DNA from 3 places in the Streptomyces sp. NPDC015130 genome. Region 3 is predicted to be linked to each of the others. Evidence: riboswitches for the same ligand, from Rfam matches in the RefSeq annotation. Region 3 holds a riboswitch; each other region holds the start of a gene.
The links. A riboswitch is a leader RNA that binds a small molecule or an ion and turns the genes downstream of it on or off. The one in region 3 is predicted to bind cobalamin.
Positions count from the first base shown of each region.

Region 1: another riboswitch for cobalamin. It lies ahead of ACF08F_RS14105 (ABC transporter substrate-binding protein); the one in region 3 lies ahead of ACF08F_RS36770 (cobalamin biosynthesis protein).
Region 2: another riboswitch for cobalamin. It lies ahead of metE (5-methyltetrahydropteroyltriglutamate--homocysteine S-methyltransferase); the one in region 3 lies ahead of ACF08F_RS36770 (cobalamin biosynthesis protein).

Region 1 is NZ_JBIBVC010000006.1:23,991-34,229, reverse strand. Features, by position in the region: gene ACF08F_RS14130 (PLP-dependent cysteine synthase family protein) at 1-332, opposite strand, end outside; gene ACF08F_RS14125 (MoaD/ThiS family protein) at 338-616, opposite strand; gene ACF08F_RS14120 (putative leader peptide) at 707-823, opposite strand; gene ACF08F_RS14115 (ABC transporter ATP-binding protein) at 868-1,653, opposite strand; gene ACF08F_RS14110 (FecCD family ABC transporter permease) at 1,650-2,624, opposite strand; gene ACF08F_RS14105 (ABC transporter substrate-binding protein) at 2,717-3,697, opposite strand; cobalamin riboswitch at 3,737-3,869, opposite strand; gene ACF08F_RS14100 (Mov34/MPN/PAD-1 family protein) at 3,885-4,313, opposite strand; gene ACF08F_RS14095 (amino acid permease) at 4,390-5,826, opposite strand; gene ACF08F_RS14090 (DUF2017 domain-containing protein) at 6,189-6,770, opposite strand; gene clpS (ATP-dependent Clp protease adapter ClpS) at 6,770-7,075, opposite strand; gene ACF08F_RS14080 (nicotinate phosphoribosyltransferase) at 7,177-8,505, shown strand; gene ACF08F_RS14075 (isochorismatase family protein) at 8,618-9,214, shown strand; gene ACF08F_RS14070 (hypothetical protein) at 9,343-9,654, opposite strand; gene ACF08F_RS14065 (immune inhibitor A domain-containing protein) at 9,778-10,239, opposite strand, start outside.
Region 2 is NZ_JBIBVC010000007.1:405,942-416,180, reverse strand. Features, by position in the region: gene ACF08F_RS18020 (trypsin-like peptidase domain-containing protein) at 1-3,990, shown strand, start outside; gene ACF08F_RS18015 (trypsin-like serine peptidase) at 3,993-5,090, shown strand; gene ACF08F_RS18010 (transposase) at 5,952-6,599, shown strand; gene ACF08F_RS18005 (1,4-alpha-glucan branching protein) at 6,607-7,254, opposite strand; cobalamin riboswitch at 7,529-7,750, shown strand; gene metE (5-methyltetrahydropteroyltriglutamate--homocysteine S-methyltransferase) at 7,917-10,235, shown strand.
Region 3 is NZ_JBIBVC010000029.1:56,210-66,448, reverse strand. Features, by position in the region: gene ACF08F_RS36795 (ZIP family metal transporter) at 1-165, shown strand, start outside; gene ACF08F_RS36790 (cobyrinate a,c-diamide synthase) at 168-1,580, opposite strand; gene cobO (cob(I)yrinic acid a,c-diamide adenosyltransferase) at 1,574-2,182, opposite strand; gene ACF08F_RS36780 (putative cobaltochelatase) at 2,182-4,257, opposite strand; gene ACF08F_RS36775 (cobyric acid synthase) at 4,373-5,920, opposite strand; gene ACF08F_RS36770 (cobalamin biosynthesis protein) at 5,917-6,891, opposite strand; cobalamin riboswitch at 6,926-7,058, opposite strand; gene ACF08F_RS36765 (hypothetical protein) at 7,185-7,406, opposite strand; gene ACF08F_RS36760 (anion permease) at 7,419-8,687, opposite strand; gene ACF08F_RS36755 (alpha/beta hydrolase) at 9,088-10,215, shown strand.

The sequences.
Region 1 (10,239 bases), on a different contig from region 3:
TCCGCGCCCCACATGGCGAGCAGCTGGCGACGCTCCTCGCTGGTGTTCTCGGGCATGACGCAGACGATGCGGTAGCCCTTGAGCTTGGCGGCCATGGCGAGCGAGATGCCCGTGTTGCCGCTGGTCGGCTCCAGGATGGTGCAGCCGGGCGTGAGCCGGCCGTCCTTCTCCGCCTGCTCGATCATGTGGAGCGCGGGGCGGTCCTTGACCGAGCCGGTCGGGTTGCGGTCCTCCAGCTTCGCCCAGATCCGGACGGAGTCCGAGGGCGAGAGCCGGGGGAGGCGGACGAGCGGCGTGTTGCCGACCGCCGCCAGCGAGGAGTCGTAGCGCATGTGGATCAGACCATGCCGCCGGCGACGGCCGGCAGGATCGTGACGCTGTCGCCGTCGGAGAGCTTGGTGTCGATGCCGTCGAGGAAGCGGACGTCCTCGTCGTTCAGGTAGACGTTGACGAAGCGGCGGAGCTTGCCGCCGTCCACGATGCGGGCCTCGATGCCGTTGTGGCGGGTCTCCAGGTCGGCGAAGAGGGCGGCGAGGGTGTCACCGCTGCCCTCGACGGCCTTCTCGCCGTCGGTGTAGGTGCGGAGGATGGTCGGGATGCGGACCTCGATGGCCATGACGTGGGCTCCTGTCGGAAGTGGCGTGGTGGGCGCGCTGCTGGGGCCCCGCGCGGAGGGGGGTCGTACGGAAGGCGCTCGGCCGGTAGCTCAGAGCGCAGCGCGGGACGTACACATCGCGCTGGCGAGGCGGCACAGGTCGACGTGCAGGCGTGCCACGAGCAGGGGTGTGCCCGGAGTCTCTTCGCTCACGTCGTGGGAAACCATGGGCTCATCGTATCGATTCCCGGTCCGGGTTCCGGAATGTGATCTCACATGGTGGATAGTTTCTGACCGCCCACCGGACTGTGCAGGTAGACGACGGTCGGGCTGCCGGTCCTGGGGTGCGGGATGACCTCGGCATCGACCCCGTAGACGGCGGCGAGGAGCTCGGGGGTGAGGACCTCGGCGGGGGTGCCTCCGGTGACGACCCGGCCCTCCACCATGACGTAGAGGCGGTCGCAGTAGGCCGCCGCGAGGTTGAGGTCGTGCAGGGCGAGCAGGTTGGTGGTGCCCAGGGTGCGGACGAGGGCGAGGACGTCGAGCTGGTGGCGGATGTCCAGGTGGTTGGTGGGCTCGTCGAGGACGAGGAGGGCCGGGTCCTGGACGAGGGCGCGGGCGACCAGGGCGCGCTGGCGCTCGCCGCCGGAGAGGGTGGGGAAGGGGCGGTCGGCGAGCTCCGTGAGGCCGACGCGGGCGAGGGCGGTGTCGGCGCGCTCCCGGTCGGCGCCGGTGTCGCCCTCCCAGAAGCGCTTGTGCGGGGAGCGGCCGAGGGCGACCAGTTCGCGGACGGTGAGTTCGAACTCGGTGCCGCTGTCCTGCGGGACGGTGGCGACGCGGCGGGCGCGGGCCTTGGGGCCGAGGGCGTGGAGGTCGTCGCCGTCGAGCGCGGCGTGTCCGGCGGTGGCGGTGAGGGTCCCGTAGACGCAGCGCAGGAGGGTGGTCTTGCCGCTGCCGTTGGGGCCGATGAGGCCGACGGTCTCGCCGCTGCGGACGGTGAGGTCGGCGGAGCGGAGGCGTCTTCCGTACGAGAGTCCGTGGAGCCGCAGCTCGGTCACAGGGGTGCTCCTTCGGGGCGGCGGCGCATCAGCCACAGGAAGAACGGGCCGCCGATGAGTGCGGTGAGGACGCCGACGGGGATGTCCTGGGGCGCGGCAACGGTCCGGGCGGCGAGGTCGGCGAGGACGAGGGCGAGCGCCCCGCCGAGGGCGGCGACCGGGAGGAGGCGGCGGTGCGGGGCGCCGACGGCGAGCCGGGCGGCGTGCGGGGCCATGAGTCCGACGAAGCCGACGGCTCCGCTGGCCGCGACCATGACGGCGGTGACGAGGGAGGCGAGGACGAAGACGGCGGCGCGGAAGCGGGCGGTGTCCAGGCCGAGGACGGTGGCGCCCTCCTCGCCGACGAGCAGCAGGTCGAGCGGGCGGGCGAGGGCGACGAGAGCGCCGACGCCGAGGACGAGGACGGCGGCGGGCAGGAGGAGGGTGTCCCAGCGGGCGCTGCCGAGGCCGCCGAGGGACCAGTACAGCGCCTCCTGGAACTGCTCGGGCCGGCCGGCGACGACGAGGAGCAGGGTGGCGAGGGCGGAGAGCACGTACGAGACGGCGACCCCGGCGAGGACGAGCCGGGCGCCGGTCAGGGTCCCGCCGCGGCGCGCGAGCCCGTAGACGAGGACGAGGGCGAGGAGCGCGCCGGCGAAGGCCGCGCCGGGCAGGGCGATCGTGGTGGTCACCCCTCCCCCGATGCCGAGGACCAGCACGAGGACGGCTCCGGCGGAGGCGCCGGAGGAGATCCCGAGGAGGAAGGGGTCGGCGAGCCGGTTGTCGACGAGGGCCTGGAGGACGGTGCCGACGACGGCGAGCCCGGCGCCGACGACGACGCCGAGCAGGACCCGGGGCAGCCGGACGTCGAGCACGATCGTCCGGTACGGGGAGGGGGCCGCCCGCCCGGTCAGGGCGTCGAGCACCTGGCCGGGCGGGATGCGGACGGAGCCGAGGGCGAGCGAGGCGATGCCGGCGAGGGCCAGGGCCAGGGCGAGTCCGGCGACGACGAGGACGTACCGCGAGGTCCCGGAGGCGGGTGCGCTCCTCTCCGTCGGTGTCCCGGCCCTGTCGAGGACCGTGCTCACCGGGCCGGGTGGAGCTGGGCGGCGAGCTTGTCGACGGCGGCGGGGACCCGGACGCCGAGGACGGTGTCGGAGAGCGGCATGACGGCGAACCGGCGGTTCTTGATCGCGGGGACGTCCTTCAGGACGGGGTCGTCGAGGAGCCGCTTCTTCTTCTGCTCGACGGTGGTGGTGCCGTAGTCGTAGATGACGATGACCTCGGGCCGGCGGTCGACGACCTGTTCCCAGGTGGCGTCGCCGAAGGCCTTGTCGAGGTCGGAGAAGACGTTCTTGCCGCCCGCCCGGGTGATGAGCTCGTTGCCGATGCCCTTGCCGCCCGCCGTGAACGCGGTCTTGTCTCCGCTGTCGTAGACGAAGACGGAGACCGGCGGGGTGCCCTTGAGGCGCTTCTCGGTGGCGGCGAGGGTGGTACGGGCCTCTCGGGTCCATGCCTCGGCGCGGGCGCCGACGTCGAAGGTCCGGCCGATCTCGCGGACTTCGCGGTAGAGGTCGTCGACCGAGGTCGAACCGGACGGGCAGTACTCGATGTTGAGGCGGGTGGAGATGCCGGACTTCTTGAGGTCGTCGCGGCCGCGGCCGTCCTTGGCGTCGAAGGCGGAGGCGTAACCGCCGTAGACGAAGTCGGGGTTCGCGGCGAGGAGGGCCTCCTTGGAGGGGTACTCCTTCGCGAGGACGGGGACGGAGTCGTAGGCCTGCTTGTAGGCGGGGAGGACCTCGTCGTCGAGGTAGGCGGTGCCGACCAGCGACTTCTCCAGGTCGAGGGCGAGCATCACCTCGGTGACGTGCTGGTTCATGGTGACCACGCGCTTCGGCGGTGCCTGGTACGTGGTCTTCACGCCGCAGTTGTCCACGGTGTACGGGAATCCCTGCGCGGTCCCTCCGGGCTTCGCGGAGGACGCGGGCGGGGTCGCCGGTGACGAGCAGGCGGCGAGCAGCGGGACGAGGGCGAGCGCGGGCAGCAGCGGACGGCGCCAGGACATGACGGTCGAGCCTCCTCCGGGGATTTCCACGTCCCCGATCGGTGGTGAGAGGCGGCAGGTCAGTTCCTGGCTCACGCCTCCCGAGGAGGCGGTCACAGTGGCGGGACCGCACCGGATTCGCACCGGTTTCCTGGTTCCTGCCGCCCGTTGGTCCCGGACAGTCTCTCACTGGGACCGGGTCGGGGCGCTACTCCGCGTAGGCCTCGACGATCTCGACGTCCTCCTCGGTCACGACGCCCTCGACGATGGTGAAGGAGCGGAACTGGAAGGGGCCCGCGTCGTCGGTGTCGGCGGTGGAGACGAGGACGTAGTGGGCCTGGGGCTCGTTCGCGTACGAGATGTCCGTGCGGGACGGGTAGGCCTCGGTCGCGGTGTGCGAGTGGTAGACGATGACGGGCTCCTCGTCCCGGTCGTCCATGTCGCGGTAGAGCTTGAGCAGGTCCGCGGAGTCGAACTCGTAGAACGTGGGCGAGCGGGCGGCGTTCAGCATGGGGATGAAGCGCTCGGGGCGGCCGCTGCCGGCCGGGCCCGCGACCACGCCGCAGGCCTCGTCGGGGTGGTCCGCGCGGGAGTGCTCCACGATCTGCTCGTACAGGGCCCGGGTGATGGTCAGCATGCCGACAGGATAAGCAGACGGGCCGTTCCGTACCGAGGAGTGGTACGGAACGGCCCGGATGCTGAGACCCGGCAGGTCAGGAACGCTTGGCGAAGGCGGCGCCCTCGGGGTTGCGGGCCTTGAGGACCAGGTAGGAGACGGCGAGGACCAGGCCCCAGACCGGCGCTCCGTAGAGCGCGACCCGGTTGCCCTCGTCCATGCCCATGGTCACGAGGACCAGCGCGAGGAACGCCAGGGCGAAGGCGCTGAGCCAGATGCCGCCGGGCGCCTTGAAGGAGGACTCGGGCAGCTCGCCGCGGTCGGCCTTGGAGCGGTAGCGGATGTGGCAGATCAGGATGGCGATCCAGGCCCACATGCCGGAGATGGTCGCGAAGGAGACGACGTAGTTGAACGCCTCACCGGGCCACTGGTAGTTGATCCAGACGCCGACCATCATCAGCGCGGCCGAGAACGTGGTGCCGATCAGCGGGGTGCCGGAGCGGGTCAGCTTCGTGAAGACCTTCGGGCCCTGGCCGTTGAGCGCGAGGTCGCGCAGCATGCGGCCGGTGGAGTACATGCCCGAGTTGCAGGAGGAGAGCGCGGCCGTCAGGACGACGAAGTTGACGATGGCGGCACCGACGCCGAGGCCCATCTTCTCGAAGGCCGCGACGAACGGGGACACGCCGGGCTTGAACTCGGTCCACGGGACGACCGAAAGGATCATGATGAGCGCGCCGACGTAGAAGACGGCGATGCGCCACGGCACGGTGTTGATGGCCTTGGGCAGGACGGTCTTCGGGTCCTTCGACTCACCGGCGGTGACGCCGACGAGCTCGACGGCGAGGAAGGCGAACATGACCATCTGGAGGGTCATCAGGGTGGAGTAGATGCCGTCCTTGCCGGCGAAGAAGCCGCCGAGGTCCCACAGGTGGGTGACGGAGGCGGTGTCGCCCGCGTCGGAGAAGCCGAGGGTGAGGATGCCGGCGCAGATGAGGATCATGCCGATGATCGCGGTGACCTTGACCATGGAGAACCAGAACTCGAGCTCACCGAAGAGCTTCACCGAGATCAGGTTGGCACCGTAGAGGATGACCGTGAAGACGAGGGCCGAGAGCCACTGCGGGATGTCCCACCAGTACGTCATGTAGGTGGCCGCGGCCGTGACCTCGGTGATGCCGGTGACGACCCAGAAGAGCCAGTACGTCCAGCCGGTCACGAAGCCCGCGAAGGGGCCCATGAACTCGCGGGCGTACTCAGAGAAGGAGCCCGAGACCGGGCGGTACATGAGGAGCTCGCCGAGCGCCCGCATGATGAAGAAGATGACGAGTCCCGCGGCGGCGTACGCGAGGATCAGACTCGGCCCCGCGATGGAGATGCCCTTGCCCGCGCCGAGGAAGAGGCCGGTGCCGATGGCTCCGCCGATCGCGATCATCTGGATCTGGCGTGCACCGAGTGCCCGGTGGTAACCCTCGCCCGAGACGGTGTCCGCGGCCTCGTCGCCGTCGTGCTGCTTGTCGACCTGCACTGAGGTCATGGTGGTGCGCCTTTCTCCATACTGATCCGCGCGACTGCGAGTGCGTCTGCCGCGGATCAGATCCTGATCCCCCCGGATGTGGATGGAGTGCCACCGGCGGTCAGCCGGTCAAAGCGCCCTCGGGAACAGGGGTGGCGTCCCCGAGCGGTCGTGAAGATTTATCACGCGGCGGGGGCCGGTCGACGGGGGTGCGTGTGGCGCGCGCCACACGGAAAGGTGCAGAAAAGGGACCTTACGGAGCAAAGGCGGGCGCCCTGATAACGCATTCGTTATCCGGATTTGAGCGTCCGCTGAGCGAACATCGGCGCCCCGGGGTGGCCTCGGGAAGCCCTGCGGCATCCCGAGGGTGACCGCGGACAGCCCTACGGCATCAGCGTCTCGACGAGGGACTCCTGGAGCGCCCCCAGCCAGAGGTAGGCCATCACCATGGGCTTGCGCGGGTCGGAGTCCGGCAGCCGGTACAGCTGCTCGCTCTCCTCGTCCTTGACCTCCAGGCGGGTGCCGATCGTCAGCCGGAGGTCGTTGAGCGTGCCGAGCCAGGCCCGGGAGTCGTCCGGGCTCAGCTTCAGGACGGCGCCGCCCTCGCCCGCCGACTCGCCGGAGAGCGAGTCCAGGGCGCGCACGACGACGAGGGCGTCCTCGCGCTTGCGGGCGCGCAGGTCGTTCTCGGTGTAGCGGCGGAAGTCCGCGGCGGACGCCCGGAGCTCCGCGCTCTCGTCCCCGTACGCGTCGGGGAAGAGGCGCCGGAGGGCGGGGTCGGACGGGGGCTCGCTCGGGCCCTCGGCGAAGAGGGCGGCCAGCGGGTCGGCATCGGCCGCGGGCTCGTCGCCGGGGCCGATCAGCTCCATCAGCTGGACGGCGAGGGAGCGGAGGATGGAGATCTCGACCTCGTCGAGCGCGACGGCCGCTCCGCCGCCGGGCAGGTTCTCGAAACGGCCGGCCATCAGAAGCGGTCCTGGGAGAGGGTCGCCCAGAGGCCGTAGCCGTGCATCGCCTGCACGTCCCGTTCCATCTCCTCGCGGGTGCCGGCGGAGACGACGGCCTTCCCCTTCTCGTGCACGTCGAGCATCAGCTTGTGCGCCTTGTCCTTGGAGTAACCGAAGTACGACTGGAAGACGTAGGTCACATAGCTCATCAGGTTGACCGGATCGTTGTGCACGAGGGTCACCCAGGGCACGTCGGGTTCGACGACCGCGGAGACCTCCTCGGCCGATTCCGTACGTTCGATCTCAATAGGCGCGACGCTCACTCACCCCATGCTGCCACCCCGGGGGGCCCATCGCACAAACAGGTCACCCACACCGACCCCCTATTCGTCACTTTGACGATTTCTGCGCTAGCATCGCTGACATGAACGCTGCGGACCTTGGGCTGCCGGTGGACGTGCCGTCGACCGCGCTCTTCACCGATCAGTACGAGCTGACCATGCTCCAGGCGGCCCTCAGGGCCGGCACCGCCGACCGTCACTCGGTCTTCGAGGTCTTCACCCGGCGGCTCCCCGAGGGGCGCCGCTACGGCGTCCTCGCGGGCGTCGGCCGGGTCCTGGACGCCGTCGAGAACTTCCGATTCGACCCCGCCGTCCTCGGCTTCCTGCGCGAGCGCGGCATCGTCGACGAGCCGACCCTCGAATGGCTGGCCGGATACCGCTTCTCCGGAGACATCTGGGGCTACCCCGAGGGCGAGGTGTACTTCCCCGGCTCGCCCGTCCTGCGCGTCGAGGGCTCCTTCGCGGAGTGCGTGCTCCTGGAGACCGTGATCCTCTCGATCCTCAACCACGACTCGGCGATCGCCGCCGCCGCCTCCCGCATGTCGGCCGCGGCCGGCGGGCGCCGCCTGATCGAGATGGGCGCCCGGCGCACCCACGAGCTCGCGGCCGTCGCCGCCTCCCGCGCCGCGTACGTCGGCGGCTTCGAGGCCACCTCGGACCTCGCGGCCGGATTCCGCTACGGCATCCCGACCGTCGGCACCTCCGCCCACGCCTTCACCCTGCTCCACGACAGCGAGCGGGACGCCTTCCGGGCCCAGGTCGACAGCCTGGGCCGGGGCACGACCCTGCTCGTCGACACCTACGACGTGGCCGAGGCCGTCCGCACCGCCGTGGAGGTGGCCGGGCCCGAGCTCGGAGCCGTCCGCATCGACTCGGGCGACCTGCTGCTCGTCGCGCACCGCGTCCGGGCGCAGCTGGACGAGCTGGGCGCGCGCGACACGAAGATCGTCGTGACCTCGGACCTCGACGAGTACGCCATCGCCTCGCTCGCGGCGGCGCCGGTCGACGCGTACGGGGTGGGCACGCAGCTGGTCACCGGCAGCGGCCACCCGACCTGCTCGATGGTCTACAAGCTGGTCGCCCGGGCCCGCACGGCCGACCCCAAGGCGCCCCTGGTGCCGGTCGCGAAGAAGTCCGTGGGCGGCAAGGCCTCGGTCGGCGGCCGCAAGTGGGCGGCGCGCCGCCCCGACGCGTACGGGGTCGCCGAGACGGAGGTCGTGGGCACGGGACCGGTCCCGCCGGAGCTCGTCGGCCACCAGCTCCTGGTCGAGCTGGTCAAGGGCGGCGAGGTGGTGGCCAGGGAGCCGCTGGAGGCCGCCAGGGCCCGGCACATCGCGGCCCGCGCCGGGCTGCCGATGTCGGCGATCCAGCTCTCGCGCGGCGAGCCGGTGCTGCCGACGGAGTACGTGTAGCACCACGCGTTCGCGAACGCGCAAGGCACAACGCCGGGGACGCCCCCTCCCCCGGGGAGGGGGAAGTCTCTAGGCTCGAACCCACCCATCCGACGCGCTAAGGACACCCGCCATGCACCGCGCATTGATCGTTGTGGACGTTCAGAACGACTTCTGCGAGGGCGGCAGCCTCGCGGTGACGGGCGGCGCGGACGTCGCCGCCGCCATCACCGACTTGGTCGGCCAGACGGCGGGCACCTCCTACCGGTACGTGGTCGCCACCCGCGACCACCACGTCGACCCGGGCGGGCACTTCGCCCCGGAGGGCGAGGATCCGGACTACGTCACCTCCTGGCCGGTGCACTGCGTGGCCGGCACGGAGGGCGTCGGCTTCCACCCGAACTTCGCCCCCGCCGTCGCCAGCGGGGCGATCGACTCCGTCTTCGACAAGGGCGCCTACGACGCCGCCTACAGCGGCTTCGAGGGGCTCGACGAGAACGGGCGGACGCTCGCGGAGTGGCTGCGGGAGCGGGACGTCACCGAGGTCGACGTGGTCGGCATCGCCACCGACCACTGCGTCCGGGCCACGGCCCTGGACGCGGCCCGGGAGGGCTTCCGGACCCAGGTGCTGCTCGACCTGACGGCCGGGGTCGCGAAGGCGACGACGGCGAAGGCCCTGGAGGAGCTCGGCGCGGCGGGCGTGGAGCTGACCGGCGCGCCGGTGGTCTAGGGCGTGTTGCGAGAGTAGCGCCGGCCGCCCGAAGGGCGGGCCCGACGGCGTCTGGAGCGTGCGTGCCAGGCGCCGTCGGGCAGGCGGGACTTTCGCAACACGCTTTAGGAAGCCCCTGGGGTGCGTCGCTACGCCGCGGGCGCCTTCGGGAGGGTGCGGGCCGGGTGCCAGAGCTCCTGGGCCGCGCCGGGCGCGGATCTCCAGAGCAGGCCGTCGGGGTGGTGCAGGACGGCCGTGATCTCGTCCGGGGTGGGCGGCTCGCTGTTCCCGCGGAGGTAGACCGCGCGCAGACCGAGGTTCCGCAGCCTGGTGAGGGCACGGGCACGGTTGGCGGCGTGGACCAGGAAGCGGACCGAGGCCCCGTCGCGGGCCGGGCTGGGCAGCCCTATCGCGACGACCACGCTGCCGCCCGGCAGCTTGCAGAACCCTCCGTTGGGCATGCGGAACCACTCCCCCGTGGATCAGATGTCAATAAGAACTGCGGTCAGACGCACCTAAACACGATCGGCCGCCGCCCGCTAGGGGGCGACGGCCGATCATGATCTGACCTGCAGTTTTACCGACTACTTGGTCGACGGGCCAACCTGGACCGTGATCGTCTGGCCGTCCTTCGGCTCCTTGACGACCTGGATCTTGGTGTTGGTGTCAGTTACCTTGACGCCGGCCCGCGGGGTCTCGGCGAACCAGTAGGTGCCCTTGCGGTCGTCGAAGACCGGGTTACCGGCCTGCGACGGGACCCAGGTGCCCACGCCCGCCTTGTGCAGCTGGAAGCCGTCCGTGCGGGAGAGGCTGAAGGGGGCGTCGTACGACTGGACGCGGTTGCGCATCAGCGTGCCGTCGGACCACTTCAGCGGGCTCGGGTGCGCGTCGATCGGGAGGACTCGACCCACGCCCGGGTGCTGGGAGGTGTTGTTGTCCTTCTGGGACAGGTCCCACTTCCAGATGAGCAGACCGTTCTGGTACGGGTAGTGCTCGACCCAGCCGGCCTTGTCGCCCGTGAAACCGAAGTTGTACGGGCCGACCTT
Region 2 (10,239 bases), on a different contig from region 3:
TGGACGCTGAAGCCCGAGATCCGCGAGACGGCCCTCGCGGGCCTCGCCGGCCCCGAGGCCGCACTGCGCGCCCTGCGGGCCAACATCGGCCTGCGGCCCGAGGGCCCCGGCCCCGAGCGCACCGCCCTCGGCCTGCTCACCGGCGCCGGACCCCGCACTCTCGCGGGCACGCGCGGCGCCGCCCCGACGACGGGCGTCTCCGCCCTCACCGGCAGACCGGTGGTCGACGAGCTCTGCGACACCCTCCAGGCCGTCCTGTGGCTCGGCCGGGTCCCCGGCGTGACCGGGCTCCCGCCCGCCGAGGAGGTCCAGCGCCGCCTGGAGGAGGCCCGGCTGCTCCAGCCGATGCACCGGCTCCTCCAGGGGACCTTCCACGGCCGCGCCGCCGAACTCGACGCCCTGCACGCCTATCTGGCGCTCCCCGAGGAGCCGGCCGAGCCCCCCGTCCTCATCCACGGCGTCGGAGGCATCGGCAAGAGCATGCTGCTCGCCAGGTTCCTCGTCGACGCGCTGACCGAGGCCCCCACCCGGTTCCCCTTCGCCTACCTCGACTTCGAGCGTCCGACCCTCTCCATCCACGAACCCGCCACCGTGATCGCGGAGACGGCACGCCAGCTCGGCATCCAGCACCCCGGACACCGGGCCGCCTTCGACGCCCTGGCGGACGAGTGCGAGCGGACGGCGGCGGTGCAGCGCGGCGAGCGCAACGAACTGGACGAGCTGTACCAGCTCTCCACGACGCGGGCGACGTTCGGCCGTGACTACTCGGCGGACTTCCACGCCCGGGCCAGCGCCCGGGAGCAGGAACTGGCCCGCAGGATGGCGGCCCTCGTCGCCGACGCCGTCCGGCCCGCGCGGGGCGGGTCCGCGCAGGCCCCGCCCTTCCTGATCGTCATGGACTCCTTCGAGGAGGCCCAGTACCGGGGTTCGCCGGTGATGGGCCGCATGTGGGCGATCTGGACCGCGCTGCGCGCCGCGTACTCGCGCCTGCGCTTCGTCGTCGCCGGACGCGCGCCCGTCGACCACCCGGCGCGGGTCCTCGCCCCTCGGACGATGGAGCTGACCGAGCTGGACCAACAGGCCTCCGTCGAGCTGCTGTTGTCCTCGGGCGTGACGGACGAGGCGGTCGCCGAGAGCCTCGTGGACCGGATCGGCGGCCATCCGCTCAGCCTCAGGCTGGCGGCCCGCACGGCGGTCGCGCTGGGCGGCGACTCCACCTCACTCGGCGAGCTGCTGCGCGGACTCCCGTACCGGCGGCGCTACTTCGACCGCCAGGTCGACCAGATGCTCATCCAGGGCACGCTGTACGACCGCATCCTCAAGCACATCGCGGAGGACGACGTCCGGGCCCTGGTCCAGGCGGGGCTCGCGCTCCGCTTCATCACGCCCGAGCTGGTGCGGCACGTCCTCGCCGGACCGGCCGGGCTGCGGGTCGACACCGCGGCGGAGGCCCGCCGCCTCTACGGGCTGCTCACCTCCCGGGTCGACCTGATGGAGTCGGCCGGCCCCGAGGCCATCCGGCACCGGGCCGACCTGCGGGCCATCATGCTGCGCCTCTCGGACCGCGCGCGCACCGATCTGATGCGGGCCGTGGACCGGCGTGCCGTCGCGTACTACGCGGCCCGCGAGGGGCCGCGGGACCGCGCCGAGGAGATCTACCACCGGCTCCGCCTCGGCGAGAACCCGCGCACGGTGGAGGCCCGTTGGGAGCAGGGCGTGACCCCGTACCTCGGCGGCTCGACGCACCGCGAGATGCCGGACCGGTCGGCGGCCTTCCTCCTCGGTCTGATCGGCGGCCACGTCCCCGACCAGATCATGACGGAGGCCGAGCAGGAGGACTGGGAGCGGATCGCCGCGCGCGAGGTCGAGGACCTCCTCACCCAGGGGTACGTGGAGGCGGCGGCGCAGCGGCTGTCCGGGCGGCGGCCGTGGACTCCCTGCAGCAGGCTCCACGCGCTGCTCGCGGAGACCCTCGCCCGCTCGGGGCGGGGCGCGGAGGCCCGCGAGGGCGCCGAGCGGGCCGTGGCCGGCGCGGCGGAGGCGGGCTGCGGGGAGACCCAGCTCGAACTGCTCCAGCTGTCGGCGCGGCTCGCGCAGGACGCCGGGGACTTCGCCGACGCGGACCGGGACCTCCAGGAGGCCGAGGAGATCGCGGCCGGTCTCGGCCTGCGGTACGAGTCCCTGGGCGTCCTGGTCGCCCGGTCCCGGCTCGCGGCCCTCGCGGACGGCGACGCCGCCCCGGCGGAGGCGCGGCTCGCCCGGACGCTGCGCGGGATTCCCGACGCGGAGTTGGCGCGGCAGCCGTCCCTGGCCCGCACGGCGGCCGCGACAGCCTGCCGGGCGGACCCGCAGCTGCTGGAGCACACGCTGCGGCTCGTGGGGCTCCCGGCGGACGAGGACGCGGTCGTGGGCGAGCTCGCCCACTGGATCGACACGACGATGAACGACGAGCCGCGGCTGTGCGAGCCCCTGACCCGCATCCTGGACGCGGCGGCCGGCGAGCCCCCGGACCTCGCACCGGCGACGTGGGGAGCGGCGCCGCGGGGCGGGGGGAGGCAGACGCCCCGCATGGGCCGTGAGCGGATCGAGCGGGCGCTGCGGGAGGCGCGGCGGCGCGGGACGCTGGACAGCGTCGCCCGGCAGGCCCTCACGCTCCGCGACGGCAGCGGGGACCTGCTGCTCGGGGTCGCCTCCGCCATGGAGGCCGGCCCGGCCGCGCACGGCCCCACGGCCACCGTCCGGATGCCCGCCGCCCCGCTCTCGTCCCCGCCGCCTCCCGGCCTGTGGACGCAGCCGCCGCCCCATGCCGCCGGGGCCGCGCTGCGCAAGGAGCCCTTCCTGCCCCAGGAGGAGCTGGTCCGGGTCCGGAACGCCGCGATGGAGGCGGGGCTCGCCGACCGGGCGCTGCGGCCCGCACTGCTCAAGGGCATCCCGGCGCACTTCACGGCCACCCTCCAGCCGCTCAGCGACCCGCTGGAGCAGGCCCATGCCGATCTGAACGCGATGAACCAGGTCGAGCGGCTCATCGACGGCCTCGTGCCCCTGGAGATCTGGCTGCACAACGCGATCGAGCAGACCCACGAGCAGGGTCCGCGAGCCGTTCTCCAGGGAGCGCTCGACACCGTGGCCAGGGAGATCGCCGGCGAGGCCTCCCTGCCGCCGGAGATGATGCCCGGGGAGTTCAAGGAGGAGATCGTCCTCCAGGACGACACCGTGCCGTACGAGTTCCTCCAAGGCGGCATCCGGGCCGGTGCGTCCGTCGCGCTGCTGAGGATCCCGCCGTACGAGTCGGGGTCGCCGCTCCTCCCCTCGTACCCGCACGGCGGCACGGGGTGGATGGTCGCGCCCGGCCTGCTGATCACCAACCACCATGTGGTGATGGCGCGTTCGTGGGAGTCCGGCGTGCGGCCGTTCGTGAGCGACGAGGATCTGCGGCTCCAGGCGCTGATGTCCCGCTCCCGCTTCGACTTCGTCGAGAACGCGACGGCCTCCCCGGAGGTGACCGCCGGTGAACTGGCGGCCTGGGACGAGGCCCTCGACTACGCCGTCGTGCGGCTCGCCGCCGAGCAGGCACCGCGGCCGACGCTGAAGGTCGCCACGCGCCCGCTGCTCGTCCGGGAGCGCCAGCGCGTGCCCGTCAACATCATCCAGCACCCGGGGGGCCTGCCGAAGCGGGTGGCCCTGCGCAACAACCTGGTCTACCGGGCGGACGAGCGGGACATCCTCTACTTCACCGACACGCGCGGCGGCTCGTCCGGCTCTCCCGTCTGCCTGGACGACTGGACGGTGGTGGGGCTGCACCGGGGCACACAGAAGGTCGACGAGGTCGAGTTCCAGGGCGGGAAGACGAAGTTCGTGAACGTCGGCACCCAGATGAGCAGCATCATGACCCATCTGCGGGATTCCCGGCCGGAGTTGTACGACGAGATCGTGGCCGGCCAGTCGGGGCGGCCCGCCCCGGGCGGGCGCACGGGTGGCGGAGGTGAGTGACCATGCCGAACGGAGCACGGAACGGGTCGCCCGGGTCGCCGGTCGCGACCGGCGCCGCGGAGATCTTCGGGGACCTGCGGGCGGTCGCCGCCCGCGTCCGGGCGGACCTGGAGGCGGAGATCGCCGAGTCCTCGCTCGAACTGCCCGCCGACGTGGCGCCCGCGGCCGAGATCTCCCGCTTCGCCCGCGACGAGCGGGCGCGGGTCCTGGAGGCCGGGGTCAGCGGTCTGGAGAAGCTTGCGGCGCACCGCGAGGACGAGCTCGAACCGGACGAGTCCTTCGGCGTGGAGGCGATCGTCCTCCTCCAGGGCCGCCCCGCGATCCTGGTGCAGCGCCAGGACTTCGCCTCTCAGCGCGACGAGTGGGCGGTCCTCGACGGCCACCGGGCCGCCATCAAGGAGTCCCTGGCGCGGGTCGGCCGGGTCGAGGTGACCGGCCATCCCAGTCTGGACTGGATCGGCACGGCGTTCCTCGTCGGGCCGCGCACGGTGATGACGAACCGTCATGTGGCGGCGGAGTTCAGCCGTTTTGAAGCGGACCGGGACCGCTGGACGTTCGAGTTCGGCATGTCGGCGCGGGTGGACCCGGCGGAGGAGCTGCCCGTGGACGGCGGCGACCCGGTCACGGCACCGCCCTCGGTCCCGTACGAGATCACGGAGGTCCTCGGCATCCACCCGGACGTCGACATGGCCCTGCTGCGGGTCGAGCCCGCGGCCTCCGACGGGCTGCCCACCCCGCTCGCGGTGGCCGCCGACGCCCCCGCGAGCCTGCCGGGCCGCCCGGTGTACGTGATCGGCTACCCGGCCTGGGACGGCAGGCGCAACGAGCCCGAGTCGATGCGCCGGATCTTCATGGACGTGTACAACGTCAAGCGGCTCCAGCCGGGCGCGGCCACCGAGTTCACCCCGGGGAGCCTGGTGATGAAGCACGACTGCTCGACGCTGGGCGGCAACAGCGGCTCCCCCGTGTTCGACCTCACCGACCACCGTGTGCTCGGTCTGCACTTCGGCGGCCGCTACCGCAGCGGGAACCTCGCGGTCGCGCTGTGGGAGCTGGTCGACGACCCGCTGCTCGCCAAGGCGGAGGTCAACTGGGTCTGAGGCCCGCCCGACGGGCCCTGCGAGCCCCGTGGGCGTTTCCTTCGGATCACACCGCGAGTCCGGCAGGATCCGGGAGCGGCGCCGTGGACGGTGACGTACGAGCTAGGGCGTGTTGCGAAAGTAGCGCCGGCCGCCCGTCGGGCAGGCGGGACTTTCGCAACACGCCCTAGTGGCTTGTCACGCTGCCGTGGCCGGGTAATCAACGGTGTCAGTGATCACGGCTATGGTTCCCGGTCATGGGGTTCTCGGGGTCTTTCATCGTGGCGCGAGCCGGCCGGCCGCTGACGGAGTTGGCGGCGATGCGGGCGTCGGACTGTGTGCCGTTGTGGTGGGCGCGTGATGGCGAGTGGCAGATCCTGCAAGCGTGTCCTATCGCTGATCCGGAGCCTTCGATCATTGACGAGACGCGAGCTTCTGTCCTGGTCTGTCATGTGGTTGACAGCGACTTCGCGACCGTTCAGGCAGCGAGTCCCGATGGCCTGTCATGGCAATGTGCCTTGTCGTCGGAGATGGCGCGGGATTACGGCCTCCCTGGTGAGTGGATCGGTGATTCGGTCGAAGTAGGTGAGCGAGCTGCAGCCTGGGCCCGAGGGGCTGGCCTTCAGCCGGACCCGGTGGCGCTCAGGACCGCCCTGGTGGCTGAGTGTGATCCGTTGGCGGAGGACTTGGTCTTCGCGCTTGTTCACGCCTTGGGGTTCCGGTTCCGTGACGGGGTCGCCCTGGAACCGCCGACGGTGTGATTGGGGGCCTGTCCGCAAACTGCGTCCCGCCGACTCGCCAGCCGAAGTGCTCAGAGCGGTCGCGCGACCTGCTGCTCGTGGGGCAGCAGACTGTCTCCAAGACCTGATCTTGGAGGTGGTCGTGGGACGACGACCGGGTGTGTTCGTCCGGCCGGTCACGATGGACGAGGGCCGGAGGCTGCAGCGGATCAGCCGGACCGCGAAGGACCCGGTGAAACTCCGCCGGGCGATCGTGGTGCTGATGTCCGCCCAGGGCCAGTCGGTGAAGGACATCACCACGTTGATGCAGGTTGGTGAGGACTACGAACGTGATGTCATCCACGCCTCCACCGAGCGGGGGTTCGATGCGCTGGCCCCAAAATGGAGCGGGGGACCCCCCAAGACGATCAGTGACGAGGTGCGCGAGCACATCTGTCTGATCGCCCGGACGTCCCCCGCCGACTGGAAGATCACCGCGTTCTCCACCTGGAGCCTGAGCAAGCTCGCCGACCACCTCATCAAGCAGAAGGTGACCGCGGCCATCAGCCGGGAGACCCTGCGCCGGATCCTGCGCGAGGGCAAGGTCTCCTGGCTGAACTGGATCGAGGCCGAGTTCGCGGCCCTGCGTTACTTCGCGCTCAACGGCACCGACCATCGCAGCCACGACGAGCAGAACGCGGCCATCGCCGCTTACATCCGCTGGCACAACGCTCACGCAGAACCGAAGACCAACTTCGCCCCCGACTCACCCATCCGCGCCTGGACGCATTACCCGGCCAAGGCTGTCTGACGAGCCACTAGACGGTGACGTACGAGCCGCGGGCGGTGCTCCCGTCCGGCAGCAGCCACGCGGCGGTGACCCGGCCGGAGTCCGGCGAGCCGTCCTCGTCGGCGGCCCGCAGGACGCGCCGTACGCGCAGGGTCAGTTCCTCGGGCGCGCCGTCCGCCCGCAGCACCACGGCGGTGTGGTCGGCCCCGTCCACGACCCGTACGAGCTCGGCGTCGGGCGCGTCCCCGGCCGGTGCCGTGACGGAGACCGTCGGATCCACCGTGTCGTCCACGGACTGGTGCTGCGCGACCGCCTTGCCCCGCAGCAGGGCGTACAACTCCCCGACGAGCACGGGGTCGTGGGCACCGTCGTAGATCCAGCGCGTGCCGAGGACGCCGTGCTCGGACGTGCCGATGAGCGCGTGCTCGGCGCCCTCCAGCGGAGCCCCCCGGTAGGTCATGGGCACCAGATAGGCGGTAGCGCCCGGCTCGGTGCCGTCGGTCACCACCATGAACTCGATACCCACCTCGCCGGCCGGGTCGTCGAGCCGGAAGCCGCCCGCCTTGGCCGGGGCCGGCCCGCCCTCCCGGCCGCCGTACCAGTCGCGGGTGGGCAGCCACGAGGCGAGCAGCTCCAGTTTGGTGGGCTGCATCGTGGTGTGGTGGATGACGGCCATCGTGCGACTCTTCCTCTCGACCGGCGGCCGGGGATGTGAGGTCCCCGTCCGCGCCGGAACCGCTGGGCCTTCGGAACCTAACAGACGGCCTCCGGGCCGCCCTGCGGCTCCGGCCCGCCGGACCTGCCCTGGAAGGTGGCGTGCTGTCCCCGGCCGGCAGGAGGCGTCCCCAGCCCGAGCGGCGGCTGACCGGTCCGCATCCGTGACCTGACGGACTCCGGGGCCCTGCGCGGTCCCGGGGCCCTTTTGCGTGCGCGCAGCCGGAGGGCCGGGTTACGCTGCCGGTGCAGCTGGTTCGCCCCGTCAGCCGGACGGGATGCGTCGTAAGAGGGAACCCGGTGGGAATCCGGGACTGCCCCGCAGCGGTGAGCGGGAACGACCGCCGTCACACAGCACTGGGCCCGTGACGGGCCTGGGAAGCGACGGCCACTAGGTGTCCTCCCCCGTGAGGACGTGCCCGCGAGTCCGAAGACCTGCCCGTTGCCCGCACGCGGACGATTCCGCGCGCGGACATTCCGGTGACCTCGAGGGCGGGTCGGCGTACAGAGCGAGCAGGACGACCCCGTCGCACCACGCCGGGTCGTACCGGCCGTTCCGTCACCCCTTCGCGCCCCCGTCCCGTCCCCGGGATCTCAGGGATTCATCTCGCGAAGGAGATCTCCGTGACCACCAAGTCCGCAGCCGCGGCAGCGCGTTCCACCCTCCACGGCTACCCGCGTCAGGGGCCGGACCGCGAACTGAAGAAGGCCGTCGAGGGCTACTGGAAGGGCCGCGTCACCGCCGACGCCCTCCGGGACACCGCCGCCGGACTGCGCCTCGACACCTGGCGGCGGCTCGCCGCCGCCGGCCTCGACGAGGTCCCCACAGGCGACTTCTCGTACTACGACCACGTCCTCGACACCACCGTCATGGTGGGCGCGATCCCCGAGCGGCACCGCGCCGCCGTCGCGGCGGATCCGCTCGACGGGTACTTCGCGATGGCGCGCGGCACCCAGGACGTCGCGCCGCTGGAGATGACCAAGTGGTTCGACACCAACTACCACTATCTCGTGCCTGAGTTGGGACCCGACACGGTCTTCACGGCCGACTCCTCCCGGCAGGTCGCCGCCCTCGGCGAGGCCCTGGCCGAGGGCCTCGCCGCCCGGCCGGTCCTGGTCGGCCCCGTCACCTACCTGCTCCTCGCCAAGCCCGCACCCGGTGTGGCGCCCGGCTTCGACCCGCTGACCCTCCTCGACCGGCTGCTCCCGGTGTACGCCGAGGTCCTCGCCGACCTCCGGGCGGGGGGCGCCGAGTGGGCGCAGCTCGACGAGCCGGCCCTCGTCCAGGACCGCACCCCGGCGGAACTGAACGCCGCCGCCCGCGCCTACCGCGACCTCGGAGCGCTCACGGACCGGCCGAAGCTCCTGGTCGCCTCCTACTTCGACCGGCTCGGCGACGCCCTGCCGGTCCTCGCGAAGGCACCGGTCGAGGGGCTGGCCCTCGACTTCACCGAGCGGGCGGCCGCCAACCTGGACGCGCTCGCCGCCGTCGGCGGCCTGCCCGGCAAGCGGCTCGTCGCCGGGGTGGTCGACGGCCGCAACGTCTGGGTCAACGACCTGACCGCCTCGCTCACCACGCTCGGCACCCTCCTCGGTCTCGCCGAGCGGGTCGACGTGGCCGCCTCCTGCTCGCTGCTGCACGTCCCGCTCGACGCGGCGGCCGAACGCGACACCGATCCGCAGATCCTGCGCTGGCTCGCCTTCGCCCGCCAGAAGACCGCCGAGGTCGTCACCCTCGCGAAGGGTCTCTCGCAGGGCACCGGGGCCGTCACCGCCGAACTGGCCGCCAACCGCGCCGACCTCGCCTCGCGCGCGACCTCCCCGATCACCCGCGACCCGGCCGTCCGCTCCCGCGCCGCGGCCGTCTCCGCCTCGGACACCCACCGCTCCCAGCCGTACGGCGACCGCGCCGCCGCCCAGCACGCCGCCCTGCGGCTCCCGCTGCTGCCGTCCACGACCATCGGCTCGTTCCCGCAGACCGCGGAGCTGCGGAGCGCCCGGGCCGACCTGCGGGCGGGCCGGACCGACACCGCCGGGTACGAGGAGCGGATCAGGTCCGAGATCCAGGAGGTGATCTCCTTCCAGGAGAAGACCGGACTGGACGTCCTCGTCCACGGCGAGCCGGAACGCAACGACATGGTGCAGTACTTCGCCGAGCAGCTCACCGGATACCTGGCCACCCAGCACGGCTGGGTCCAGTCCTACGGCACCCGCTACGTCCGGCCGCCCGTCCTCGCCGGCGACATCTCCCGGCCCGAGCCCATGACGGTCCGCTGGACGACGTACGCGCAGTCCCTCACCACCAAGCCGGTCAAGGGCATGCTCACCGGCCCCGTCACCATGCTCGCCTGGTCCTTCGTCCGTGACGACCAGCCCCTCGCCGACACCGCCCGCCAGGTCGCCCTTGCCCTGCGCGACGAGGTGAACGACCTGGAGGCGGCGGGCACTTCGGTCATCCAGGTGGACGAACCGGCCCTCCGCGAGACCCTGCCCCTGCGCACCGCCGACCACGGGGACTACCTGTCCTGGGCGACGGAGGCCTTCCGCCTCACCACCGCGGGAGTGCGGCCGGAGACCCAGATCCACACCCACATGTGCTACGCCGAGTTCGGCGACGTCGTCCAGGCCATCGACGACCTCGACGCCGACGTCATCAGCCTGGAGGCCGCCCGCTCCCACATGCAGGTCGCCCGTGAGCTCGCCGCCCACGGCTACCCGCGCGAGGCGGGACCCGGGGTCTACGACATCCACTCCCCGCGCGTCCCGAGCGCCGAGGAGGCCGCGGAGCTGCTCCGTACCGGCCTGGAGGCCATCCCCGCCGAGCGGCTCTGGGTCAACCCCGACTGCGGCCTGAAGACCCGCGGCTGGCCCGAGACCCGCACCTCGCTGGAGAACCTGGTGGCGGCGGCCCGCACCGTCCGGGCCGAGCTCACCGCTCCCTGACGGC
Region 3 (10,239 bases):
CTTCTCGGCGCCTATCTCGGCTTCTTCGGCGGCGCACTGCTCTACCTCGCCGCCGCCGAGATCCTGCCCGAGGCCCACCACGAACACCCCGCCCGCTCGACCCTGCTGTGCACGGTCGGGGGCGTGGGCTTCATCTGGCTCGTGGTGGGCGTCTCCGGCGGCTGATCTCACGCGCAGTGCTCCACGAAACGCGCGGCGGCCTCCGGCGACCCCGCCCAGTGGGTGTGGACGTAACTGGCGTGGACCCCGCCCTGCACGAAGCCCTCGACCCGCCGCTCGGGCTGGCGCAGCCCCCAGGCGGCCATGGCCCCGGCGCCCGGCTCGATCACGGTCCGGTGGAACTCGTGCCCCCGCATCCGCGCCCCGGCCGGGGCCAGCACGCTGTCGCTCACGGCGACGGCGTCCCGGTAGCCGAGGGTGAGCCGCTCCGACATCCGCGCGTCCGCGTCGAGCACTCCGCACATGGGCCGGCCGTCGAGCGACCGCGCCAGGTACAGCAGCCCGGCGCACTCGGCGGCGATCGGCGCCCCGGCCGCGGCGAGCTCGGCGACGGCCTTCCGCAGCGGCTCGTTCGCGGAGAGCTCGGCCCCGTACATCTCGGGGAACCCGCCGCCTATGACGAGCCCGGAGGTCCCCTCGGGCAGCGCCTCGTCCCGCAGCGGGTCGAAGGTGACGACCTCGGCCCCGGCAGCGGTCAGCAGCTCGGCGTGCTCGGCGTACGAGAACGTGAACGCGGCACCTCCGGCGACAGCGACCCGCCGTGGTGGGCGATCGTCCCGCAGGGCTGGGGGTACCTCCCAGGCGGAGCTCTGGGGGAGGGTGGGCACCACGGGACCACCGGCGTGCAGCCGCTCCCCGACCCCAGGCACCCACGGCTCGGCGTGCAGTTCAGGCGCACTGCGCGCCAATGCGAGCAGCGCCTCCAGATCGCACCCGGCCAGCACCTGCTCCGCCTGCGCGGCCACCGCCTCCACGGCCGCCGCCTGCCGCTCGGCCACCGGCACAAGCCCCAGATGCCGCGACGGAGTCGCCACGGCGGGCGCCCGTCGCAGCACGCCGAGCACCGGCACGCCGGACCCCCCGAGCGCCTCCCGCAACAAGTGCTCGTGCCGATCGGTCGCGACCTTGTTGAGGATCACGCCCCCGATCCGCACCTCGGGGTCCCAGGAAGCGAAGCCGTGCACGAGCGCCGCCACCGAACGCGACTGCGAGGACGCGTCCACGACGAGCACCACCGGCGCCTTGAGCAGCTTCGCCACCTGCGCGGTGGACGCCAGCTCGCCCTGGTCGGCGGCCCCGTCGTACAGGCCCATGACACCCTCGACCACGGCCAGGTCGCAGCCGCGGGCCCCGTGCAGGAAGAGCGGCGCGATCTGCCCCGTACCGCACATGTACGCGTCGAGGTTGCGGCCCGGGCGGCCGGTCGCGAGCGCGTGGTAGCCGGGGTCGATGTAGTCGGGCCCGACCTTGTGCGGGGAGACGGCGAGCCCACGGCCGGCGAACGCGGCCATCAGGCCGGTCGCGACCGTGGTCTTGCCCGCGCCCGAGGAGGGCGCGGCGATGACGAGACGTGCTACCACTCGATGCCCCGCTGGCCCTTCTGACCGGCGTCCATGGGGTGCTTGACCTTGGACATGTCGGTGACGAGGTCGGCGAAGTCGACCAGCTCCTGCGGCGCGTTGCGCCCGGTGATGACGACGTGCTGGTGTCCGGGACGGTCACGGAGGACCTCGACGACCTCCTTGACGTCGATCCAGCCCCAGTGGAGGAGGTAGGCGAACTCGTCGAGGACGTAGAACTTGTACCGCTCCTCGGCGAGGTCCCGCTTGACCTGCTCCCAGCCCTCGCGGGCCTTCTCCTCGTGCGACTGCTCGCCCTCGGCGACCTCGCGCTGGATCCAGGACCAGCCCTCGCCCATCTTGTTCCAGGTGACGGTGCCGCCCTTGCCGGTCTCGCCGAGCGCCTTGAGGGCGTTCTCCTCGCCGACCTTCCACTTGGCGGACTTGACGAACTGGAACACCCCGATCGGCCAGCCCTGGTTCCAGGCGCGCAGCGCCATGCCGAACGCGGCGGTCGACTTCCCCTTGCCGACGCCCGTGTGCACCATCACGAGTGCCCGGTTGCGGCGCTGACGGGTGGTGAGACCGTCGTCGGGCACGACGGTCGGCTGTCCCTGCGGCATTAAGCGGCCCTCCATGCTGTCTGCGTTGTCTGTCCTGCTGCCTGTACGTCCTTGACGAGGCCGGCGATCGCGTCGGCGCGCAGCTCGTCCAAGGTGACGGCGGTGCCGCCGAGTTCGCGTGCGAGGCTCCCGGCGAGCCCGAGCCGCACCGGCCCGGTCTCGCAGTCCACGACCACGCTCGCCGTGCCGTCGGCGGCGTGCAGCCGGGCCGCCCGGGCGGCCAGCGCCACCGGGTCGGCGCCGCCGCCGGTCGCCCGGCCGTCGGTCACGACGACGAGCAGCGGGCGCCGCGAGGGGTCCCGCAGCCGCTCGATCCGCAGGACGTCGTGGGCCTTGAGGAGTCCGGCCGACAGCGGTGTGCGGCCACCCGTCGGGAGCTGTTCGAGGCGGGCGGCCGCCGCGTCCACGGACGAGGTCGGCGGCAGCGCGAGCTCGGCGGTACGGCCCCGGAAGGTGACCAGGCCGACCTTGTCGCGCCGCTGGTAGGCGTCGAGGAGCAGCGAGAGGACGGCCCCCTTGACGGCGCTCATCCGCTGCCGGGCCGCCATCGAGCCGGAGGCGTCGACGGCGAACAGCACGAGGTTCCCCTCGCGGCCCTCGCGGGTCGCCTGCCGGAGGTCGTCCCGCCGGACGACGAGCCCGGGACCGGTCCGCCCGCGCGCCCGCTGGTGCGGGGCCGCGGCCTGGACGGTCGCCGCGAGGTGCAGCTTGGTCAGCGCGCCCCGGGGCCGGGTGGATCCGGTGGTACGGCCGTGCTCGGTACGGGCCCGGGAGCGGCGCCCGGCGGCGCCCTCGCCCAGGCCGGGGACGCTCAGCATCCTCGTACGGAAGGGCTCGGCGGCCTTGACGGCGGCGCGCTCACCGGAGCCGGCGCCCGCGGTCTGCGGAGCGGGCGAGGGAGCCTCGTCGGGGGAGGGAGCGGGAGTCTCGTCGGGCGAGGGCGTCTCCTCCGGTGCGGGGGAGTGCTCGGGCGCGGGCCCTTCGCCCTGCGGCGGAATGCCCCCGCCGGGACCTCCGCCGGGGCCCCCGTCACCGGGGCCGTCCGGCTCGGGATCCTCGTCGTCCCCCTTGAACTGCTCCAGCGTCTCGTCGAGCTTGTCCTCGTCGAGGCCGGGGGCGTCGAAGGGGTTGCGCCGGCGCCGGTGGGGGAGGGCCAGGAGCGCGGCCTGCCGCACGTCCTCGGAGGTGACCTCGTCCCGCCCGGCCCAGGCCGCGAGGGCGGTCGCGGCCCGCGCCATGACGATGTCGGCGCGCATGCCGTCGACCTCGAAGGCGGCGCAGGTCGCGGCGATCTGGAGGAGTGCGGCGTCCCCGATGGCCACCTTCGGCAGCAGGGCGCGGGCGGCGACGATCCGGTCCCGCAGCGCGGTCTCCTCGTCGGCCCAGCGCGCGGCGAAGCCGACCGGGTCGTCCTCGAAGGCGAGCCGCCGCCGGACGACCTCCACGCGCTGCTCGGGCACGCGGGAGGCGGCGACCTCGACGGTCAGCCCGAACCGGTCGAGCAGCTGCGGCCGCAGCTCGCCCTCCTCGGGGTTCATGGTCCCGACGAGCAGGAAACGGGCGGCGTGCCGCACGGAGACGCCTTCGCGCTCGACGTGGGAGGCGCCCATGGCGGCGGCGTCGAGCAGGTGGTCGATCAGGTGGTCGCTCAGCAGATTGACCTCGTCGACGTAGAGGATGCCCCGGTGCGCCGCGGCGAGGAGCCCCGGCTCGAAGGCCTTCACGCCCTCGGCGAGCGCCTTCTCGATGTCGAGCGCGCCGACGAGCCGGTCCTCGGAGGCGCCGACGGGCAGCTCGACCATCCGCGCGGGACGCTCGACGCCGGGCGCCGTGCCGTGCGGCCCGTCGGGGCAGCCGAGGTCGGGCGACGCGGGGTCGCAGCTGAACCGGCAGCCGGAGACGACGGGCACGGCGGGCAGCAGATCGGCGAGGGCCCGGACGGCGGTGGACTTGGCGGTGCCCTTCTCACCCCGCACGAGCACACCGCCCACGGCCGGACTCACCGCGTTGAGCAGCAACGCGAGCCGCAGATCGTCCATGCCGACGACGGCGGTGAACGGGTACCGGGTGCTCATCGGTCGGTTCCTTCCTCAGGTTCGGTCAGCTGATGTGTGTGCCCGACGGCCGCCGACGGCGGACAACCCCCGACGGGGACCGTCCGCCCGGAACCTCTCCGGATCCCGCGCGCACTCACGGCGCACCCGGCGGCACGAACGGCAGCCCCGCCGGGGCCCCCTCCTCGATCAGCCGCAGCAGCGCGTCCGTGTCCGCGTGCTCCTCGATCAGGTCTCCGAGCCGGTCCAGCTGCTCCTCCCGCAGGGTGCCGAACGACGTGTCGGGGGCCGGCACGAACCGCCGCCCCGCCGCCGCCGCGACCTCCCGCAGGAACGCCCGCCGGAACCCGTCGCTCTCCAGGGAGCCGTGCCAGTGCGTACCCCACACGGAGCCGACCCGGCACCCGTCGAGGAACGGCTCCCCGCCCAGCACGTCCGCGACGCCGTGGTGGATCTCGTACCCCTCGACCCGCTCCCCGAGCGCCTCGCCGACCGGCCGCGCCAGGGTCTTCTCGCGCGCGAACCGCACCCGTACGGGCAGCAGCCCGAGCCCGTCGACGGTCCCGGCCTTCGACTCGACCTCGTCGTCGATCCGCTCGCCGAGCGCCTGGAAGCCGCCGCAGATCCCGAGGACCGGCCGCCCCTCCGCCGCGCGCCGGACCAGCTCGTCCGCGAGGCCCCGCTCGCGGAGCCACGCGAGCGCCTTGACCGTCCCCCGGGTGCCCGGGACGACGACGAGGTCCGCGTCGACGAGCTCCTCCGGCCGGTCGACGAACCGGACGACGACGCCCGGCTCGGCGGCCAGCGCGTCGACGTCGGTGAAGTTCGACATCAGCGGTACGGCGCACACGGCGACCCGCAGGACGTCCGCGCCGACCGGGGGCGCGACGACGGACTCGCGGACGGTGCCCCGCAGCGAGACCCGGAGCCCGTCCTCCTCGTCGATGCCGAGCCCGTGCGCGTACGGCAGGACGCCGAAGGTCCGCCGCCCGGTGAGCCCGTGCAGCATGTCGAGACCCGGCTCGAGCAGGGTCACGTCACCGCGGAACTTGTTCACGAGGTATCCGGCGACGAGCTGCTGGTCCTCGGGCGAGAGCAGCGCCGTCGTCCCGAAGAACTGGGCGAAGACCCCGCCCCGGTCGATGTCGCCGACCACGACGACGGGCAGGTTCGCGGCCCGTGCGATGCCCATGTTCACGATGTCCGTGCGCCGCAGGTTGATCTCGGCCGGACTGCCCGCCCCCTCGCAGATCACGGCGTCGTACATGCCCCGGAGTTCCTCCAGGCACGCCAGGACCGGCTCGAAGAGTTCCTTCTGCCGTCCCCCGTGCAGTGCCTTCCCGGGGGACGACCCGCCGGACCCCCCGAAGAACCCGCGGGCGCTCAGCTCGCCCACCGGTTTCCCCATGAGGACGACCTGGCTGGAGCGGTCGCTGCCCGGCTTGAGCAGCACGGGGTTCATGAGCGCGGTCGGCTCGACGCGGGCGGCCTGCGCCTGCATGGCCTGGGCCCGCCCGATCTCGGCGCCCTCGCGGGTCACGAAGGAGTTGAGGGACATGTTCTGCCCCTTGAACGGCGCCACCTTCAGGCCCTTGCGGACCAGCCAGCGGCAGATGCCGGCCGTCACGACGCTCTTGCCGGCGTCGGACGTGGTCCCGGCGACCAGCAGCCCCCCACCCCTCATGCGTTCCTCCGCTTCACGGCACCGATGATCATGCGGCCGCCGACGCAGGCGGCCAGGGTCAGTGCGGTCACCCGGCGTGAGAGCCGGACCGCCCGGTCGATGTCGGCGACCTCGACGGGCCGCCCTTCCCCGTTCAGCACGGGCCGGTGCTCGACCCGCCCGCCGTACGCGAGGGTCCCCCCGAGCCGTACGCCGAGGGCGCCCGCGAAGGCGGCCTCGACGGGGCCCGCGTTGGGGCTGGGGTGCTTCGCCGCGTCCGCCCGCCAGGCCCGTACGGCTCCCCGCGGGTTCCCTCCGGCGAGCGTCGCGGCGGCGGCCGTCAGCCGGGCCCCGGGCCAGCCCGCCACGTCGTCGAGACGGGCCGAGGCCCAGCCGAAGCGCCGGTGGCGCGGCGACTTGTGGCCGACCATGGCGTCGAGGGTGTTGACGGCCCGGAAGGCGAGGAGGCCCGGCACGCCCGCGACCGCACCCCAGAACAGGGCGCCGACCACGGCGTCGGAGGTGTTCTCGGCGACGGACTCGACGACCGCGCGGGCCATCGCGGGACCGTCCAGGGACTGCGGGTCGCGCCCGCACAGGTGCGGCAGCCGCTCCCGGGCGACCTCCAGGTCCCCGGCGGCGAGCGCCCCGCCGATCGCGCGGGCCTCCCGCCCCAGGGTCGTACCGCCGACGACGGCCCACACGGAGGCGGCGGTCAGTGCGACGGCGGCGGCCGGCCGGTCCCGGACGGCCCGGGCGGCGAGGGCGCCGAGGGCGGCGGTGGAGCCGGCGCAGACGGCGGTGTGCAGGGCGCCCCAGCCGCGGTGGTCGTGGTGGAGGCGCTGTTCGACGGCGGCGGCGGCCCGGCCGAAGGCGGCGACGGGGTGTCCGCGGCGGGGATCGCCGACGAGCTGGTCGACGGCGAGCCCGAGGGCGGCGCCGTACGCGAATCCGCCCGGGGAGAGGCGGCTGGCTCTGATGCGGCCGGGCATGGGCGCATGTCCTCACTCAGGGTCCGCGCCCTGGATCGACGTGACCGGCGGCGAGAGTTCCTGACTCCCGGACCCCTCGGATCCGGTCACAGTGGCGGGACCGCGCCGGATTCGCACCGGACTTCCTCTGCTGCCGCCGTAATGGCCTCGGCAGTCCACCACGGGCCGCGAACAGCCGTCAACTCACCCTTGACCTGCGACGGGTCACTGTGCGAAGCACCACAAACACGGCGGCCGGGCGGCCCGTCACCCGAAGGTGCGGACCGCCCGGCCGCCGTGGAGAGAGAGGACCGTCAGACGACGATCAGGTAGATGCCGTACGCCACGGCCGCCGCGCACAGCGCGAAGCAGGCGTAGGCACCGGTGCGGGCCAGGGTCGCGGAGCCGCCGTTCGCGGCCGCCTCCTCCTGCTTGCCGAGGCCGACGATCCCGAGGGTGAAGAGGCCCACGAGGGCGACGGTCGCCAGGAGGCTGACCCCGAAGACGGAGCCGAGGGCTGCCCAGTCGATCTTCATGTCGTTCGTTCCTTACACCGTTGCGGCGGGGGCCGGGGGAGCGGTCGGGTCCGTGGGAACCGGCGCCGGGATGGTGGTCTTGAGGTCCTCGTCCGCGACGGCGGCGACGGAACCGGCGGCCGGCGGCGGGGTGACGGCCGCGATGGCGGTGGTCACGACGCCCGCGGGCTCCTCGTCCAGGTCGTCGGCGGTGACGTTGTGGTGGTCGACCGGCTTGCGGCGGGAGAGCGCCCAGATCACGGCCGAGCCGGAGACCAGCAGGACGGCCGTGGCGGCGATGCCCCAGGGGCCCTGCTTGGTGAGGAACTCGGCGCCGGCGCCGACGAGACCCGCGGCGGGCAGGGTCAGACCCCAGGCGACGAACATCCGGGTGGCGGTCGACCAGCGGACGACACCGCCCTTGCGGCCGAGGCCGGCACCCATCACGGCACCCGAGCAGGACTGCGTGGTGGAGAGGGAGAAGCCGAGGTGCGAGGAGGCCAGGATGACCGTGGCGGCGCTGGTCTGGGCGGCGAAGCCCTGCTGCGGCTGGAGGTCGGTGAGGCCCTTGCCCATGGTGCGGATGATGCGCCAGCCGCCGAGGTAGGTGCCGGCCGCGATGGCGACACCGGCGGAGACGATGACCCACATCGGGGGGTTCGAGCCGGGGGCGACGACACCCTGGGTGACCAGGGCGAGGGTGATGATGCCCATCGTCTTCTGGGCGTCGTTGGTGCCGTGGGCGAGGGAGACGAGACCGGCGGAGGCGATCTGGCCGGCCCGGTAGCCCTTGGCCGTCGACTTGGCCTCGGGGTTCGCCTTGATCTTGTACGTCAGCTTCGTGGCGGCCATCGCGGCGAGACCCGCGACGAGCGGCGCGGCGACGGCCGGGATGAGGACCTTGGTGACGATGGTCGAGCCGTTGACCGCGGACCAGCCGGCCGACATGACCGCGGCGCCGATGAGGCCGCCGAAGAGCGCGTGGGAGGAGCTGGACGGCAGGCCCAGGAGCCAGGTCAGCAGGTTCCACAGGATGGCGCCCACGAGCGCCGCGAAGATCACTTCTGTACGAATGCCCTCTTCGTTGATGATCCCGCCGGAGATCGTCTTGGCGACCTCCACGGACAGGAACGCGCCGACGAGGTTCAGCACGGCGGACATGGCCACCGCCGTCTTGGGCTTCAGTGCACCGGTCGAGATGGTCGTGGCCATCGCGTTGGCGGTGTCGTGGAAACCGTTCGTGAAATCGAACACGAGAGCTGTCACGACCACAATGGCGAGCAGCAGCGTGATGTGTTCCATTTACCCAGGCAATCGTTTGACGTCAGTGGCTCGACGAACGTAGGCAACCTGGGTGAACGGAAGATGAACTGGGGCGGGCGACGTGGTGTCCCCATCCGGTGTCAAGACATTCCGCTTAGCCCTCGACGGAGCCGGTGTCCACGATGCGGTCACCCTGCGACCCCGGGTAATCCGGGCCCTCGCGGGGCTCCGGCACCCCGGCCCGGCCCCTCCCCCGCCACCCCGTTCCGCCCCCTGGACCGGACCATCCGACCGGGGGACCCCGTCGAGGAGACCCATGTCACTCCCCGGAGGGACCCGGCGGAGGCGGCGGCCGGCGCCCGGCCCCGGGAACCACGGGCGGCACCCCGGCCGGGTCCGCCCGGTGGCAGGCCGCCCGTCACCTGCCGACACTGGGATCGTGCGCCCGGCTACAGCGACGGCAGCGGCCGTCACCACCCTGATCGGTGTCGGCGCGGCCGCGGTAGCGGCCGGCCGGTACGCCAGCGACGTCGCCCTCAAGGTGCCGTCCGGACGACCACTCCCGGGAGACCCGAGACTGACCGTGCACGCCACGGGTCCCGAACGGATCACCCTCACCCGCAGCCTCGCCTCGCTGCGCCCCGGCACGTACGGCATGGAGGCCCCCGGCCTGCACGCCGTCCTCGGTCCCGTCCTCGACCGCGTCCCGCACACCGCCGACACCGTCGTCCGCCGGCTGGAACGCGTCGAGCTCGGCGCCCTGGGCCCCGGCGTACGAGTCCGCCTCACCCCCCAGCTCCACCGGGGCACGCCGACGAGCGCCCTCGGCCTCGCCCACGAGGACGTGGAGATCCCCGGCGAGCTCGGCCCCCTGCCCGGCTGGCTCGTCGCCGGCCCGCGCACCACGTGGGTGATCGCGCTGCACGGCCTCGGCACCACGCGCGAGCACCCCCTGAACCTCGTCCCCTTCTTCAACCGGCGCAAGATCCCGGTCCTCGTCCCCACCTACCGGGGCGACGAGGGGGCGCCCCCCTCCCCGGACGGTCTCGCCCACCTCGGCGACTCCGAGTGGCGGGACGTCGACGCCGCCATCCGGTACGCCGTCCGCCGCGGCGCCGAGAAGGTCGTCCTGCACGGCTGGGGGACCGGCGCCGCGATGGCCCTGCGCGCCGCCGCCGAGTCCGGCGTACGGGACCGGATCAGCGGCCTCGTCCTCGACTCCCCGGTCCTGGACTGGGAGGCCACCCTCCGCAACCTCGCCGCGGCCCGCCACGTCCCCGGCCCCCTGCTCCCGCTCGCCGTCCGCGCGGCCCAGGGCCGGACCGGGGTCCACGGGGACCGGCTCCAGGCCGCCTCGGAGCCGGGCGCCCTGCGCGTCCCGGTCCTCGTCCTGCACGGCCCCGACGACACGATCGCCCCCTGGGAGCCGTCCGTCGAGCTCGCCGCCCGCCGCCCCGACCTGGTCAGCCTGCACACGGTCCGGCACGCCCCGCACGCGGCGATGTGGAACGCCGACCCCGTCCGCTACGAGGAGGCCCTGCGCCGCTTCCTCACCCCCCTGCTCTGACGGCGCCTCCGCCGCCCCTCCGAC